Regions from separate parts of the Cellulophaga sp. RHA19 genome, predicted to be linked through region 2. Evidence: riboswitches for the same ligand, from Rfam matches in the RefSeq annotation. Region 2 holds a riboswitch; each other region holds the start of a gene.
The links. Region 2 has a riboswitch for S-adenosylmethionine ahead of AX016_RS13065 (Na+/H+ antiporter NhaC family protein). Riboswitches for the same ligand answer to the same signal wherever they lie in the genome.

Region 1 (6,113 bases), 2.8 Mb from region 2:
GTAAGGCAATAAGTAAGCAACCGCTTTTTTCATTACTCGTGCCGACTTTACAACCTGTGGTAAAAACATTTTTCCGCTACCAAACAAGTCACCAACAACGTTCATCCCTGTCATTAAATGACCCTCTATAACCTCAATAGGTTTGTCTACACTTTGCCTAGCTGCTTCTACATCTTCTACAATATACTGGTCTATACCCTTTACCAAAGCTCTGGTTATACGGTTTTGTATAGGTTCTTCTCTCCAAGATAAATCTACCGTGCTTTCCTTTGCCTTGCCAACTACTGTATCTGCAAAATCTAGCAAACGCTCTGTAGCATCATCTCTACGGTCTAACATTACATCCTCTACACGCTCTAATAAATCCTTAGGAATATCATCATAAACCTCTAACATAGTAGGGTTAACAATTCCCATATTCATACCTGCCTGTATAGCGTGGTATAAAAACACCGAGTGCATAGCCTCACGTACAGGATTGTTACCTCTAAAAGAAAATGACACATTACTAACGCCACCACTTACACTACAGTGCGGCAAATTCTCTTTTACCCAAGCCGTAGCTTCTATAAAGTCTATGGCGTTGCGTCTGTGCTCATCCATACCGGTGGCAACAGGAAAAATATTAAGGTCAAAAATAATATCCTCTGGAGCAAAGTTTACTTTATTAACTAGAACGTCATAAGATCGTTTAGCTATTTCTATTCTACGCTCGTAATTATCTGCCTGACCAACCTCATCAAAGGCCATTACAATTACGGCTGCACCATAACGTTTAATAAGTTTTGCGTGGTGTATAAATTCTGCTTCGCCTTCTTTTAGACTAATAGAATTTACCACACACTTACCTTGTACAACTTGCAAACCAGCTTCTATAATTTCCCATTTAGAACTGTCTATCATTATAGGAACTCTAGAGATATCTGGTTCTGCAATAATTAGATTTAGGAACTTAACCATAGCCTCTTTGCCATCTATAAGTCCGTCATCCATATTAATGTCTATTATTTGAGCACCACCATCTACTTGGTGACGAGCAATAGCCAAAGCTTCATCAAACTTTTCTTCTTTTATTAACCTTAAGAACTTTTTAGAACCAGCAACATTGGTACGCTCACCAACATTTATAAAATTGGTGTTTTCCGTAACAATTAAAGGTTCTAGTCCGGATAGTTTTAAGTATTTAGGTTTTTCATTTTTCATTACGATGCCGTTTCTGCAGAAATACTTCTGGGTTTGTAATCTTTTGCTAAATTGGCAATTGCTGTAATATGTTCTGGTGTTGTACCGCAGCAACCACCAACAATGTTTACCAAACTCTTGTCTAAATATTCTTTTATTTGTGCAGCCATTTCCTCTGCAGTCTCATCATACTCTCCAAAGGCATTTGGCAAACCTGCGTTTGGATGTGCTGATACTCCAAAACTTGTTTTAGCTGCCAAAACCTCTAAATGAGGCACCAATTGGTTTGCCCCTAAAGCACAATTAAAACCAACAGTTAAAATAGAAATATGACTTATTGATATTAAAAAGGCTTCTGCTGTTTGTCCAGATAATGTTCTGCCAGAAGCATCTGTAATTGTACCACTTACCATTATAGGAACATCTATATTGCGTTCTTCTTTTACTTCTTCTATAGCAAATAATGCAGCCTTTGCATTAAGAGTATCAAAAATGGTTTCTACCAACAAAATATCTGAGCCACCATCTAGTAAAGCTTCTACTTGTAGTTTGTAGGCTATTCTAAGCTCATCAAAAGTAACGCCTCTAAAACCTGGGTCGTTAACATCTGGAGACATACTTGCTGTTTTATTTGTAGGCCCTATACTACCCGCTACAAACCTTGGTTTGTGTGGTTCTTTTGCAGTAAACTCATCTGCTACTTGCTTTGCAATACGTGCCGACTCATAATTTAGCTCGTACACTAAATCTTCCATAAAATAGTCTGCCATTGCTATGGTTGTACCAGAAAAAGTGTTGGTTTCTACAATATCTGCACCAGCGGCAAAATATTTGCGGTGTACTTCTGCTATAGCTTCTGGTTGAGTTAAGGAGAGTAAATCGTTATTACCTTGTAATGGGTGTTCCCAGTCTGCAAAGCGCTCGCCTCTAAAATCTTCTTCTGTGAATTTGTAGCGCTGTAACATTGTACCCATTGCACCGTCTAGCACTAAAACTCTTTCTTTTAATATGTCTTGTATACTTTTCATTGTACCGTTTAATCTCTTTTTTGTGCGTTAGGGATTGATGCGGCATCTTTTTGGTGGCAACGGTTTGTAAAACCTGCTTGCTAAAACCAAAAAATACAGCAAAAAGCCTGGCCATTTGTGCTTGCAAACAAATGGAACGCTATAAATAAAATATCAAGTAAGGTAAATGAGATAAGACTGTGAATGTCTTTCTAATTTGTGAGTTATCTGCCGTGTTGTTTTATAACAACGTAGTAGAATGTAGCACCTTCTTTAAATAAGAATAAAGGGTTGCTAAGGTTTCATAGGGTCTAATCCCTCCACCTTTCTTGATAACGTTTTCAGTCTATTAATGAACTAATTGAGCTACAAATTAACAGCACAACTTTTTTATAACCAAATATTGCTGGTAATTTTTAAGCCTACACGTGTTTTTTACACATATAGGCTTAAAATTGTAATATTTTTACGAAATGCTTTGTACAACTTCTTTTTTGGCTTCTTTTTTAGAACCATCAAAACCTTCTACACCACCTACAGTTGTGTATTTCATTACATAACGTTTACCTGGATTTATGCGTTGGTATGCACTTTGACACATTACGGCTGCTTCATGAAAACCAGATAAAATTAGTTTTAATTTTCCTTTATAGGTGTTAACATCGCCAATTGCGTATACACCAGGAATGTTGGTTTGGTAGTCGTAAGAGTTGTCTACTTTTATGGCATTTTTCTCTATTTCTAATCCCCAATTTCCTATTGGACCTAATTTAGGTGATAGTCCAAATAAAGGAATAAAATTGTCTACTTCTACGTAGCTTTCTCCTTTTTCCTCGTCGTTATATTTTACAACTACGGCCTCTAAATTATCGTCTCCGTATAGCTTGGTTACTTGTGCCTCTGTAAATAATTTTATTTTACCTGCTTTTGCAAGTTCTGATGCTTTTTCTACAGAATCTAAAGCGCCTCTAAACTCATTTCTACGGTGTACTAAAGATACTTCTGCTGCTATGTCTGCTAAGAAAATTGCCCAGTCTAATGCAGAATCTCCACCACCAGCAATAACAACTTTTTTGTCTCTGTATACTTCTGGATCTTTAATCATATAAGCAACACCTTTATCTTCAAAATTAAGAATGTTCTCTATTTGCGGTTTTCTAGGCTCAAAAGATCCTAAACCACCTGCAATTACAACTACCGGTGCATTATGCTTTGTTCCTTTATTTGTGGTTACTACAAAAGTACCATCGTCTAACTTATCTAAAGTATCTGCTCTTTCTGCTAATGTAAAACCAGGCTCAAAAGATTTTATTTGCTCCATTAGATTGGTAACCAAATCACCTGCTAAAATTTCTGGAAAAGCAGGAATATCATAGATTGGTTTTTTAGGATATATCTCTGCACACTGTCCGCCTGGTTGCGGCAATGCATCTATTAAATGGCATTTAAGTTTTAACAAACCTGCCTCAAAAACGGTAAACAATCCTGTTGGTCCTGCGCCAATAATTAATATATCTGTCTTAATCATAATTTTAATTTAGTACTTACTAATGAGTATTTATCCTCATTCTAATGTTTTAATTATTTTCTTTTTTATCTACTAAGGAACTTGTAATCTGATTCATTTTATCTACTTTTTCTTCAAAATCTCCTTTTATGGTTTTCCTGTAATCGTTTAAATTCTGAACCATTTTACTAATATCTTCTGGTATTACGTCTTCAAAAAACTGACGCAAACGTTTTGCTGTTGTTGGCGACTTACCATTGGTAGAAATACCAATTTTTACATTGCCTTTGGTTACAATTCCGCCCATATAAAAATCGCAATACGGAGGATTATCTGCTACGTTTACCAATTTAAATTGTGCTCTACAATCTTTATACACTTGCACATTAACATCTACATTATCTGTAGTTGCTACTACCATATGTTTGCCGTCTAAATAACTAACATTGTACACGTCTGTAATAGTTGTAACATTAAATTTATTTGCCAGTTGTAACGTTTTTTCTGCATACCAAGGAGACACCATTGTTACCACAGCATCTGGACTAGACTTGGTTAAAAAGCGTAGTTTTTCTTCTGCCACATTACCGCCACCTACTATTAGCACGTGTAGTTGAGACGTTTTTAAAAAAACTGGATATAAATTGTTACGTTCCATTACTTTATTTTTAGTGTTACGGTTTTGTTTACCTCATCAAAAATAACCAAATAACTGTATCACTTAATTTACTGCTGCTTCTTTTGCTTTTACTTCTTGTTGTACTTTATGCAATTGCGCTCTATGCCTAACAACATCACCAATTACAATAATTGCAGGATTAGACAACTCATTTTCTTGCACTACTTTTTCTATGGTTGATATGGTACCAACGCCAACTTTTTCGTTAACAGTTGTTCCGTTTTGTATAATAGCTACGGGTGTTTCTGCTTTACCTTGTTGTTGAAACAGTTGTACAATTTCTGATAATTTACCCATACCCATTAGAATTACTACTGTTGCGCTAGACTTTGCTGCCAAATGTACATCTGTAGATAATTTATGGTTTTTTGTTGTACCAGTTATAACCCAAAAACTCTCTGAAGCTCCCCTTTTTGTTACTGGTATATTTTGAAAAGCTGGTACGGCTATTGAAGATGATATTCCTGGAACCATAGCAACAGCTACACCGAGACTAGCGGCATATTCCATTTCTTCTGAGCCACGACCAAAAATAAATGGGTCGCCACCTTTTAAACGTACTACATTACCGTGACTTTTTGCTCTACTTACAATAAGCTCGTTAATTTGATCTTGTTGGTACGCATAACACCCTTTTCTTTTACCTACAAAAATTTGCTCTGCATTTACTGCATACTCTAGCAACTCTTTATTCACCAAAGCATCAAACAAAACAACATCTGCATTTTGCAATGCTTTTATGGCTTTTAGCGTAATAAGCTCTGCATCTCCAGGACCTGCACCAACTACTGTAAGTAGTCCGTTTGTATTTTGTTTGTTTGCCATAATTTTAAGCTTCTGCTAATTCTTTTTCTCTAAACTTTTGCACTACCTCTAAAAATACTTTAGAATCTTTAAGGTATGCTTCTGCAAACTCTTGTGTTGGCTTGTTGCTTTTTATTTGCAAAGCCAAATCCTCAAAAGAAGTTTGTAACTCTATTAATCCGTTTGACACAAAATGGGTATCAAAATCTTTAATAATACTAATATGTGTGTTTGTTTTTGTGTTTTGTGCTGTAAGCAATGCTTTAGCGGAGTTTACCATTGCAGAATATGAATGAAAAATACTAGCAGACCATTTTTTATCTTCTAATGCCGTTGCAGCGTTTTCAATTTTTTCTTCACTTTCAAACAACAAGGTTGCTATTAAGTCTATAACCACACCTGCACACTCACCTACACCAATAGCTTTTTCATAACGTTCTGTATTTCCCCAGTCTATAAAATCTTCTTGAGTTAAATTATCTATAGCTGTAAGGTGTTTTAGAAAATCATAAAAATAATGCTCTCCTTTTTCTTTGTAATACTCAGTAAATGATTGTCCGTTTGCATTGGCATCAAAATCGTTTAAAATTAAACGCAATGCTTCTGGACCTCTTTTACTTGGTACTTTTACAACTTTATCTGCAAAAACACCATTACCATCTCCTAAATTACCACCACCTAACAATACTTGCAAAGCAGGCGCTACTAGTTTATCTTTTGTACGCACAGACATTCCTTGAAAACCTATGTTTGCCATATTGTGCTGACCACAGGCATTCATACATCCACTAATTTTTATAACAACATCTTTATTGTTTATGTACTGTGGGTATTCTGCTGTAATAACACGCTCTAATTCTGCTGCAATACCAGTACTACTTGCAATACCTAAATTACACGTATCTGTACCAGGACAAGCAGTAATATCTGATGC
Region 2 (6,113 bases):
AATTTATTAAATGAGGTAGAAAAAAGTAACCCCAAACTTAAAGGTAAATTTAATTATTGCAATACTAATTATTTTCTTCTTGGAAAAATCATAGAAAAGGTAACAGATCAAAACTATTTTGATTTGCTAAGAGAACGCATTTTTATACCTATTAATATGAAAGAAACCTACCCGTATGTTCACAAAAACATCAACAATTTAGCAACTCCTTTCTATAAAAATAAAGATGTTACATCCTACATAGATTATAGATATTTTGCAAATATTGCATATGCAGCAGGTAGTATTGCTTCTACATTATCTGATATGGAAATATTTTATACCTCTCTCTTTGAAACCGAGAAACTATTACAAAAAGAAACATTAAAACTAATGTTAGAGTCTGGTAATAAAACTTACGGTTACGGCATATTTAAATTCAATTTTAATAATAAAAACTATTACGGTCACGGAGGAAATAATATAGGATACGCTTTTAGAAATGAATACAACCCAACAACTAAAAATTTGTATTTAATATTTTCTAACTCAAAAAGCATTACTTCTAAGAAAGCAATTACTAGCGATTTATTGGCTTATGTAAATGACAATTCAATATCTAACTTTAAAAAAATAGACTTAAAAAAATTTAAAAAATACACAGGAACTTATTTACTTAAAGAAGCTAATTTAACTTTAAATATAATACAAGAAAATAATAAAATGTATCTAGTAGTTGATGCTCAAAAGGTTAAGAGTGAACTAATTCAAAAAAATGACAAAGCTCTTTATGATACTACTGTAGGGGTTATTTTAACTCAAATAGAAGGAGATAGTAATAGTCTAGAGTTTAATCAAAATGGGTTTAAAACTGTAATTAGTAAAATAAACTCTAAAAATTAATACTATGACACTAGAAATACAAAATGTATCTAAAAAATACAATAAAAACCAATATGGTGTGAAAGATTTTTCTATTAGTATAGAAAAAGGAATATTAGGCTTATTAGGTCCTAATGGGGCAGGAAAATCTACTTTATTAAAAATGATAGCTACAGTTAATAAACCAACTAAAGGCTGCATTATATTAAACAAAAACAATATTATTAAAGATGCTAATTATATGCGAAAACAATTGGGTTTTTTACCTCAGGATTTTGGTGTATACCCAAACTTAAATGCATACGAATTTTTAGAGTACATAGCAGCTATGAAAGGAGTTGGCGGAAATAATCTAAAATCTAGAATATCAAAATTACTAGAAGGTTTAAACTTAATTGACGCTGCTAAAAAACCAATAGGAAGCTATTCTGGAGGAATGAAACAAAGAGTTGGTATTGCACAGGCTTTACTTAACAATCCTAAAATTGTAATTTTTGATGAACCTACAGTTGGTTTAGACCCAGAAGAACGTGTACGCTTTAGAAATTTAATATCTGACTTAGCAAACGATTGTATAGTTATTTTATCTTCTCATATTGTTTCTGACATTGATACTATTGCAGATAAGGTTGCAATTATGAAAAAAGGCACTCTACTTTCTTACGGAACTCAAGAAAATATATTACAACACGTAACAAATAAAGTATTTGAGACAACTATTGATAAAGAGAATTTAACAGCTTTTAAAGCTGATAAAATTATAGTTAGTGCATCAAGAAAAAATAACCAATTATTAGTACGCTATATAACAAATACACCTATTGAAAATTCTATAAAAAAAACAGCAAATTTAGAAGATGCTTATCTCTACTTAACCAAAACAAAATAAGGCTATGAATTCATTTTTTAGTATTGTAAAATTAGATTATAAACAACGTACAAGAAGTTATGCTTTTTTAATAACTCTTTGTACTAGTTTAGCAATTGCGTATACTTTTGTGCCAGAGCCTAATGCTAACTATTCTACAATTAGAATAGCTGATTATGTTGGAGTTTATAATTCTGCTTGGTTTGGCTATGTTACCGCTATAATGACAAGTATTTTTTTATCGTTAATAGGTTTTTATCTTGTTAATAGTGCAATAAAAACGGATACAAATACTAAAGTTGGACAAATTATAGCTACTACAAGAATTAAAAATTTTAGTTATTTACTTAGTAAAGTATTAAGTAACTTTTTAGTTCTTTTAACTATAGCTCTTGTAGTTTTTATAATGAGCATCATACTTTTCTTTTTATATAATGATAATTATTCTTTTAACCTTTTACAGTTTATAAAACCATACGCTCTTATTACTACTCCTGCATTGTTTTGCATTGCTGTTATTGCTGTTGTTTTTGAATTAGTATTAAGTAAATATTCTGTTTTACAAAATGTCTTATTCTTTATTATTTATTCTACTCTAATTTTGTTTTCTCCTAAAACAGAAAACAGTTACACATTAGACATTTTAGGAAGCAATGTTGTAATACATCAATTAGAGAAACAAGTTAAAACCATTACAAAATCTACAACAGATACAAATTTAGCAATAGGATATATAGTAGGAAATACAAGTAACTTTAACAAATTTGAATTTAACGGTATAGATTTCCCTACTTCTTTTATTATAAGTCGTTTTCTATTGGTGGTTTTAGGTCTTATTATAATACTTGTTTTGTCCAAATTTTTTCATCGATTTAATATAACTAAGTATTCTACATCTAAGGAACAAGAAAAGAGAATAAATAAGCCTAATACAACACACCAAATTAATTTAAAAGAACTATCTAATGCGCAAATAAATTATAGTATTTATCCATTATTAAAAGCAGAAATACTACTTATACTTCGAAAAGGAAAAAAGTGGTTATGGATTATAAATATATTGGGAATGTTACTTTTACTATTTCTTCCAATAGCTGTTTCTTTCAAATTTATTTTACCTATTTTATGGTTTTTACAAGTACATAGGATTTCAGATTTATCAGTAAAAGAAACAACATATAATGTAGACTATTTTTCTTACTCTGCTTACAAGCCTATTTCTAGAGTGCTGTTTTCTCAACTATTAGCGGGTGTTTGCTTATTCATTTTTTTAGCTTTACCATTAATATTACGTTTGACCATTAACTTAAATTTTTCATCTGTAGTTTCTATATTGTTGGGAAGTATATTTATAGTATTATTAGTAGTTACGCTTGGTATATTATCTAAAGGAAAAAAACTTTTTGAGGTCTTGTTTTTTATGATAACCTACGCAAACATTAACAATATTAATTATGCAGGTTATTTTGGAGCCTTAGGAAGTACTAATTTGTTTAACTGTAAAATGATGTTGTTATTAGTGGGTTTAAGTACATTCTGTATTATAGCAAGAAAAAGAGAACTTAAAAAATAACAGAAAATTATGATTTTATCTCGTTGTTATGCTTTAGTTTTGCGCACTTAATTATCAAGAATCTCAAAAAAGAGATAGCAACCTGCATTAACAAGCAAGGTGCTAAAAAAGGATAAGCCAATACTTTGGAAAAAATGTTAATTCAGCTCCACTTATTTGTCCTTTTCTTTTTGGTTCTGCAAAACTAAAAAAATGACACCCATTAAAAACAACAAGCCTAGGTTTATTGCTTTACTCCCTTTATTTGTATTTGTATTTACATTTTTAGGTGTAGGTATTTATCAAAATGATTTTTATGCTTTACCTGCACCTATAGCAGTTATAGCCGGTATTATTGTAGCTTTTTTAATTTTTAAACAAAGCATAAACTCTAAAATAGAAACACTTTTAGCTGGTTGCGGAGATAGTAAAATACTAACAATGTGTTTAATATATTTGTTAGCTGGTGCTTTTGCTACAATTACAAAAGAGACCGGTAGTGTAGATGCTATTGTGAACCTTGGTTTAGATTTTATAGCCATACAATATATCTACTTTGGAGTATTTATAATTGCTGCATTTTTATCTATATCTACAGGCACATCTGTTGGTGCAATAGTTGCACTAACTCCTATTGTTATTGGCTTTGCAGATAAAGGAGGTGTGTCATTAGCTATACTTTGCGGCGCTCTATTAGGTGGTTCTATGTTTGGAGATAACCTTTCGGTAATATCAGATACTACAATTGCAGCAACACAATCCTTAGGCGTAAAAATGAGTGATAAATTTAAGCAAAACATAAAAATTGCCTTGCCAGCAGCACTCTTTACAATTGCTATTTTAATAGTTAAAGGCGCTGCTTTAGAGTCTAACAATTTAGAAGATGTTACATACAATTATTCATTACTAAAAATAGTTCCTTACATATTAGTAATTGCGCTATCTGTAATTGGCGTAAACGTATTTGTTACACTATTGTTAGGTGTATTAATAGCTGCCGCAATTGGTATTTTTTATGGTGATTTTACGCTTATTGAATCTACCAAAATTGCTTACAATGGATTTACAAGTATGACAGAGATTTTTCTACTATCATTACTATCTGGTGGATTAGCAGCATTAGTAGCTAAAAATGGCGGTATAGATTATATTTTAAATAAGATTAAAACCCTTATAAAGAGTAAAAAATCTGCTCAATTTGGTATTGCAACCTTAGTTAGTACAGTAAATATGGCTATAGCAAACAATACAGTTTCTATTATTATTTCTGGTTCTATTGCAAAAACTATTAATGATGAGTATAAATTAGATAATAAAAATACAGCTTCAATTTTAGATATTTTTGCCTGTATTACACAAGGTTTACTACCTTATGGAGCACAAGTATTAATGATTTTGAGCTTTTCTGATGGAAACCTAACTTACACAGAACTTATTGGTAATACTTGGTATTTACTTTTGTTAATTATCTACACCATTATTTACATTAGCTTGTATCCTTTTAAATTGAAGAAAAGTAGTATAAATTAAGATATAGTTCTATTAAAATTTATCTAAAAAGTTATCTTCGCGGCCATGTGGATGTATTTAGGTCTTTTATCGGCTTTATTTTTAGGATTACATAATTTATGTAAAAAACACGCTGTACAAGGTAATGAAGTGTTTCCTGTACTTTTAGGTACTATAACAGCAGGTTTTTTGCTCTTATTACCTTTTTATTTAGGTTCTAAATTTTATCCTGAATATACTAAAGAAGTAGGTTTTTACATTACAGATATTCCTTGGCAAAAACACGGTTATATTGTTGTAAAATCTATGCTAATGGCTGGCTCTTGGGTTTTAGCATACCAAGCACTAAAGCATTTGCCCATTACTATTGTAACACCCATACGCTCTGCAGGACCTTTTTTTACATTTATAGGTGCTATTTTTATTTACCAAGAAAGACCTAATCACTGGCAATGGATAGGCTTTTTTTTAATTATATTTTCTGTTTTTTTATATTCTAGAATTGGAAAAAAAGAAGGTATCAATTTTAAAAATAACAAATGGATTTTTGCTATAATTGGTGCCACATTTTTAGGTTCGTCTAGCGGATTATATGATAAATTTTTAATACAAAACGTAAATTTAAATCCCCAAACATTACAATTTTGGTTTTGCTGGTATACAATTTTAATTTTATTGGTAATACTTGCTATAACTTGGTTTCCTAAGGCAGAAAAAAGAAATGCTTTTAAATGGAGATGGTCTATACCAGCTGTTGGTATTTTATTGCAAACAGCAGATTATTTTTACTTTAAAGCATTACAAGATCCTGATGCTTTAATTATGTTATTATCTGCAATAAAAAGAAGCCAAATATTAATTGCTGTTGTCTTAGGCGGAATTTTATTTAAAGAGAAAAATAAGCGTAAAAAGCTAATTCCGCTTGCAGGCATACTTTTAGGCGTAGCATTAATACTATACTCTAACTAGCTTATATACTATATTTTAAAAGCTCTCTTTTAAAGTTTTAATATCTTTTATTAATTGCTGTATAGCTGTTTTGTTTAATCCATTATAAATACCTCGTATACGTTGGTTTTTATCAATTAACACAAAATTTTCTGTATGTAAAAAATCGTTTTCAGTTTTTAATTCACCCAAATCTTCTTCAATAAAGTAGGCATTTCTACCTAAATCATAAATATTACTTCTATCTCCTGTAACCAAGTGCCACTTATTAGATACTATACCTCTATTCTCTGCATATTCTTTTAAAATAGCTACAGTGTCAATATCTGGTGTAACGCTATGTGATACTAATAAAACATCGTCATCATCTTTAAA
Region 3 (6,113 bases), 2.8 Mb from region 2:
GTAACATTACTATTAGCTTGTGCTAGTTGCTTAAACGTATCTTTATTTTCTTTAGCCGTAAAAAACAAATCAGAATCTACACCAATAATATGTATAGAGGTTTTGCTATTTTGTAGGTTGATAAAAGCCTCGTTACCATCTCTAGTAATATCTATGGTTTTTAACAACTGGTTCATTAATTTATAGGCAGATAACTGAAAACGTTCTTGTAGTTTTTTACCATGATGCGTTAACCAACTTTCTACATTAAACAGCTGTTCCTCTGTATTTGTACTACGATTAAAACGTGCTTTAAAAGATTCTGGCGTGCGGTAGCACAACATAGCGTGCATACGAGCATCATGCACTGGTTGTTTTGAGTTTACCAAAAACTGTTCTTGAATTTGACAATTACCTATTAACCAGTCTGTAGATTTCCAGTCGGAAGCCACAGGTATTAAATGTGTTGTTAATTTAGGGTTTAATGCTGCCATTTCCCAAGCAATACCACCACCTAAAGAGCCTCCAATAATTGCGTAAAGCGAATTTATTTTTAATTCATCTAAACCTAACAAAAACAAATGAGCAATATCTTTAGCAACAAAATCTTTGTAGTTTTCTATTACAAAACCATCAAAACCATTACCAGGGATGTTAAAAGATAGCACTGTATATTTTGTGGTATCTATACATTTGCCCTCGCCAATTAATGTAGACCACCAACCGTCTTCCCCAGACACATTAGAGTTACCTGTTAAAGCGTGATTTACAAGTACAATTGGAGCTGTGTGCAACTCTGCTCCAAATACTTGGTAAGACAAGTCTATATCTTGTGTTTTACCGCTAAGCGTTGTATATTTTTTTAGTTTGATATGTTGCAACATAGTAAGCTGTTTTAACCTAGAAAATTACACTAGGTTATTCTTTTAGTTTTAATAAAATTGAAGAACTATTTTAAGCAATAACTTCTGCTTTTATAACTTTAAAAGCCTCCTCTAAATCTAACTTTAAATCGTCTACATCTTCTAAACCAACAGACAAACGAATTAGATCTTGACCAACACCAGCAGACTCTTGCTGCTCTACTGTTAATTGTTGATGCGTTGTACTTGCAGGATGAATTATTAAAGATTTAGTATCTCCTATGTTTGCTAAAAGAGAAAATATTTTAGTAGCATCTGTTACTTTTTTAGCCGCCTCAAAACCATCTTTTAAACCAAACGTTACTAATCCGCTTTGTCCTTTTGGTAAATATTCTTTGGCAAGGTCATAGTATTTATTACTTTCTAATCCTGGGTAATTTACCCAAGCAACCTCATCTCTACCCTCTAACCAAGTAGCCAATTCTAGTGCGTTTGCACTATGTTGTTTTATACGCACTGGTAAAGTCTCTAAACCTTGTATAATTTGGAAAGCATTAAACGGACTTAAAGCTCCACCAAAATCTCTTAACCCCTCTAAAATTAATTTATATGTGAATGCAGCATTACCAAGAGCCTCACTATACACCAAACCGTGGTAACCTGCAGACGGCTCTGTAAACTCTGGAAACTTCCCGTTTGTCCAGTCAAACGTACCAGCATCTACAATTGCTCCTCCTAAAGAAGTTCCTTGTCCGCCTATATATTTTGTTAGTGAGTGTATTACTAAATTAGCTCCGTGCTCTATTGGGTTTAACAATGCTGGTGATGCTACTGTATTATCTACAATAAAAGGCACCTTTGCAGCTTTTGCTTCTTTAGAAATTGCTTTTAAATCTAGTACGTCTAATTTTGGGTTTCCTAGCGACTCTACAAAAAATGCTCTTGTATTTTCTTGTACTGCTTTGCCAAAACTTTCTGGGTTAGATGCATCTACAAAAGTGGTTGTAATACCTAACCTTGGCAAGGTTACATTTAACAAATTAAACGTACCACCATATAAACTGCTAGATGCTACAATGTGGTCTCCTGCACGTAAAAGAGTTAATAAGCCTGTAGAAATTGCTGCTGTACCAGATGCAAATACTACTGCTCCTACACCACCTTCTGCTGCAGCCAACCTATCTTGTAATATTTGATTTGTTGGGTTGTTTAAACGTGTGTAAATAAATCCTAGTTCTGATAACGAGAATAAATTTGCCGCGTGGTCTGTATCTTTAAAAACGTATGAAGACGTTTGGTAAATAGGCACTGCTCTTGTACCTGCTGTTTCTGATGGGTTGTGACCTGCGTGTAATGCGTTTGTTGCTAATTTTTGAGTACTCATAATTTTGATTTTTTAATTATTAAAATTGATAAAATAAAAAAGTCAAAACCGCGTCTTGCCGACTTTGCAAGATGGTTTAAAAATTAAATGAGTTAAAAAGAAATTGGAAATTTACTTTTTTTGAAATAAAAAAGCTTGTTTCGTTATCTGCCTATAGTACCGCTGTACTTGGTAGAATTTAGCACCTTCTTTGTATTGCACAAAGGGTTGCTAAGGCTTCATTGGGTCTAATCCCTCCGCCTTTCTTGATAACTATTCAATAAGTGTTTTGAACTTTGAGTTACAAATATATGTTCAGAAAAATTTAATATCCTAATCTTTTTTGAAAAAATATTGAAATTTACTTTCTAAGTACCGTTAAATAACAGAAACATAATTTTTGTTTGTTTTTGTAACGATTTATTAAATTGAAACTTTATTTGTGTTAGGGATTGTAGTGAAAATCCTTTTTTATTTTTCTTAAAAAAGATTGCAACAAAAAGCCCGACCCTTGTGGTAACACCCAAATAAAAAGTAGAATATTGAGTATAAAAAAAGTGCTTTACCATTACAGCAAAGCACTTTTATATATGATTAGAAACTTTATTTTAAAGATTAAAAGCAGCTTTTACTGCGTTTACCATATCTAGTTTTTCCCAAGTAAAAAGTTCTACTTCTTTTTCTACCTTACCATTGTATGGAGACTCAAAAACTTTTGTGATTGTTTTTGGCTCTTTACCCATATGACCATAAGCTGCGGTTTCTAAATAAATAGGGTTTCTTAGCTTTAAACGATCTTCTATGGCAAAAGGACGCATATCAAAAATTTGCGCTACTGTTTTTGCAATTTCTCCGTCTGTTAAATTTACTTTTGCTGTACCATATGTGTCTACATAAATAGAAGTTGGCTCTACTACGCCTATGGCGTAACTTACTTGTACCAAAATCTCGTCTGCAATACCAGCTGCTACTAAATTTTTAGCTGCGTGCCTTGCTGCATATGCTGCACTACGGTCTACTTTACTTGGATCTTTACCACTAAATGCACCACCTCCGTGAGCACCTTTACCACCATAGGTATCTACTATAATTTTACGTCCTGTAAGACCTGTGTCTCCGTGAGGACCACCAATTACAAATTTACCTGTTGGGTTAATATGGTACTGTATTTTGTCTGTAAATAACGCTTGCACTTTCTCTGGAAATTGCGCTATTACTTTTGGCATTAAAATAGAAATAATATCTGATTTTATTTGCGCTAACATTTTTTCATCGTCAGCATCAAAATCGTCATGCTGTGTAGATACAACAATAGTATCTATACGCTGTGGTACGTTATCATCTGAATATTCTATAGTTACCTGCGCCTTTGCATCTGGGCGTAAATAAGAGATTTCTTTACCGTCTCTACGCAATGCTGCAAGCTCTTGTAATATTTTATGCGATATATCTAATGCCAATGGCATATAGTTTTCTGTTTCTTTGCTTGCGTAACCAAACATCATACCTTGGTCACCGGCACCTTGCTCTTCTTTAGAACCACGGTCTACACCTTGATTAATGTCTTGTGACTGCTCGTGAATTAAGGAAATAACACCACAAGAATCTCCACTAAATTGGTAAGCTCCTTTTGTGTAACCAATGTTATTAATTACCTCACGTGCTATGTTTTGCAAATCTACGTAAGTGTTACTTTTTACCTCACCAGCAAGCACTACTTGCCCAGTTGTAACTAGTGTTTCACAAGCTACTTTACTTTCTGGATCAAAAGCTAAAAAATTATCTAATAATGCATCACTAATTTGATCTGCAATTTTATCTGGATGTCCTTCACTTACAGATTCTGATGTGAATAAATATGCCATAATATTGTACTTCTATTGTTAGTAGAGGAATGGTAAGGTAGATTGCAACAAAACAGGAAAAGGTGCTGATAAAAAATCAGCTAAAATCTGTTTTAGCATTTTTTGTAGTACTGAGTAACAGTATACGAGGTTGCAATCAGTCAAATCCTTCCTCTTAATTTAGACTGCAAAAGTATAAAATTAGATTGGTTCTAAAATAGTTTTAACGAAAAAATAAGAGGCTACAGTTACAAATTGCTTTGTATACCATAACCTCTTTATTAACAAACAATGCTGTATTACAGGTTGTACCTTACTTTTAAGGTTACGTATCTAGGTTGTATAAAATACTCGCTTGTGCTTACAAACAAGGTATTATCACTATCCTGGTTTAAAGATTCTGTATTAAATAAGTTGGTTACCCCTAAAATATACTCCCATTTGCTATCCTTTTTTTGATAACCTAATGTAGCATCCATAAAAGAATATGTATTTAAACTTTCTATCTCGTTTTTGTAATTGTAGTAAGAGTAGTCTGCATTAAAAATAAAATCTCTTAAAAAAGTAGCATCTAGTTTTACACTTGGCTGATGTGTATAATATTTTATACTAGAGCCATTTGGCTGTTCGTAATTGTTTACCGCTAAATTATAACCAAACTCTATATTTGGCGCATTTAAAAAACGTGTCCCCAAACTACCTCTGTAAGTAGTTGTAAAAGATTCGTTAATTGCCTGCTCATTATCTACTATTTGGTTAAACTTAGAATAGTTCATAGTTGCTCCTAAACCTGCTTTTATTTTACCAAAAGTACGCTCAAAAGATCCGTTTGCAGAAAAGGTTTCGTCTGCAAAGTTAGAATTAAATGGAGACGATATTCTGTTAGATGTTTGTATAAACTCATCATCTGATGTTGCTGGATAATCTGGATTAGGGAAATTTAAGAAGTCTGATATATTACGTACTTGGTCTACCCTTTTGTTATATGAAAGTGATGCTCTAATATTACTAAAATTAAACATATTAAAATTATTGTAACGCAAGCTTAAGTTATGAGATAGTGCACTTTCTAAATCTCTATTACCTTGAAAAAGAGAGTTATAATTGTTCATGACAAAAGAAGATGCAAACTGGTTCACATCAGAAAAACTTGTCATCATTCTGTAACTAAAGTTGATATCTTCACTCTTTTTTAGTTGTAACCTTGTATTAAAACTTGGTAGTAAACGAACAAAGTCATCTGTAACAGTAGATCCTAATTGTTCATTTTTTGTAGTGTAGTTATGTACAGACAAACCAGGTGTAAATGTAAATGCACCAGCTTTTACTCTGTACTCAAAAGCCATATAAATATCTATAAAGTTATACTTTACATCATTTTCTACAGAGCTAACAGCATCGTTTAATGTAAACTTGTTTCCGTTGTTTAGAATCTGAAAAATTTCTGAATTAAATTTTTGTGTACTTAATAAAGAACCAAGCGTAAACTTTACATTACTCTTATCGCCTGTAATATACCAGTAATCTATTCTTGCATCTAGCTTATTGGTTTTTACTCTTTTGTCTTGTACTACATCATAACCATCTTGGTTTTGGTCCATACCTAAAACCTCATCTAACCTAAACTGGTCACTCTGTGCTAGCGCTGCATTATAAAAAGGGTCTTCTTCTTGTATTAGATACTGCGCTTCTACTGCAAATATATTTTTAGCGTTTAATGTGTAATAGTAATTAGCGTTTTGATTTATACTGTATGGATCTTGTTTTTGAACCTCATCTATATTACCTGTTAAATTAGAGAACAAATCTTGTACTTCTTTTTGGCTAGATATTCTACCAAAAATATCATAATCAAAATGATTATCTGCATTAGGCTTGTAGCTAGAACTTAACTTAATTAAAGCCAAATCACTTCTTTGGTTTGTAACACTTTCTGTTAATTCATCTGGTGAAGGCTGGCTACCATCTGCATTAGCTTTGTATTGTCTAAATGTATTTTGCTGCATATCTGTAACGTTACCAGAGTAGATTGCAAAACCACTTAAATCCCAAGTTTTTTTAGGA

Region 1: it holds a riboswitch for S-adenosylmethionine, as region 2 does, so the genes downstream of both, AX016_RS00805 (homocysteine S-methyltransferase family protein) here and AX016_RS13065 (Na+/H+ antiporter NhaC family protein) in region 2, are expected to answer to the same signal.
Region 3: it holds a riboswitch for S-adenosylmethionine, as region 2 does, so the genes downstream of both, AX016_RS00865 (O-acetylhomoserine aminocarboxypropyltransferase/cysteine synthase family protein) here and AX016_RS13065 (Na+/H+ antiporter NhaC family protein) in region 2, are expected to answer to the same signal.

What each region holds. Positions count from the first base shown of each region.
Region 1 is NZ_PHUL01000001.1:178,288-184,400, forward strand. Features, by position in the region: gene metH (methionine synthase) at 1-1,203, opposite strand, end outside; gene AX016_RS00805 (homocysteine S-methyltransferase family protein) at 1,203-2,210, opposite strand; SAM riboswitch class I at 2,411-2,528, opposite strand; gene AX016_RS00810 (NAD(P)/FAD-dependent oxidoreductase) at 2,656-3,717, opposite strand; gene AX016_RS00815 (precorrin-2 dehydrogenase/sirohydrochlorin ferrochelatase family protein) at 3,767-4,354, opposite strand; gene cobA (uroporphyrinogen-III C-methyltransferase) at 4,418-5,200, opposite strand; gene AX016_RS00825 (HEPN domain-containing protein) at 5,205-6,113, opposite strand, start outside.
Region 2 is NZ_PHUL01000001.1:2,950,883-2,956,995, forward strand. Features, by position in the region: gene AX016_RS13050 (serine hydrolase domain-containing protein) at 1-882, shown strand, start outside; gene AX016_RS13055 (ABC transporter ATP-binding protein) at 887-1,750, shown strand; gene AX016_RS13060 (hypothetical protein) at 1,755-3,302, shown strand; SAM-I-IV-variant riboswitch at 3,349-3,447, shown strand; gene AX016_RS13065 (Na+/H+ antiporter NhaC family protein) at 3,495-4,811, shown strand; gene AX016_RS13070 (DMT family transporter) at 4,857-5,759, shown strand; gene AX016_RS13075 (SCO family protein) at 5,775-6,113, opposite strand, start outside.
Region 3 is NZ_PHUL01000001.1:193,477-199,589, forward strand. Features, by position in the region: gene thrA (bifunctional aspartate kinase/homoserine dehydrogenase I) at 1-863, opposite strand, end outside; gene AX016_RS00865 (O-acetylhomoserine aminocarboxypropyltransferase/cysteine synthase family protein) at 934-2,226, opposite strand; SAM riboswitch class I at 2,367-2,481, opposite strand; gene metK (methionine adenosyltransferase) at 2,814-4,070, opposite strand; gene AX016_RS00880 (carboxypeptidase-like regulatory domain-containing protein) at 4,349-6,113, opposite strand, start outside.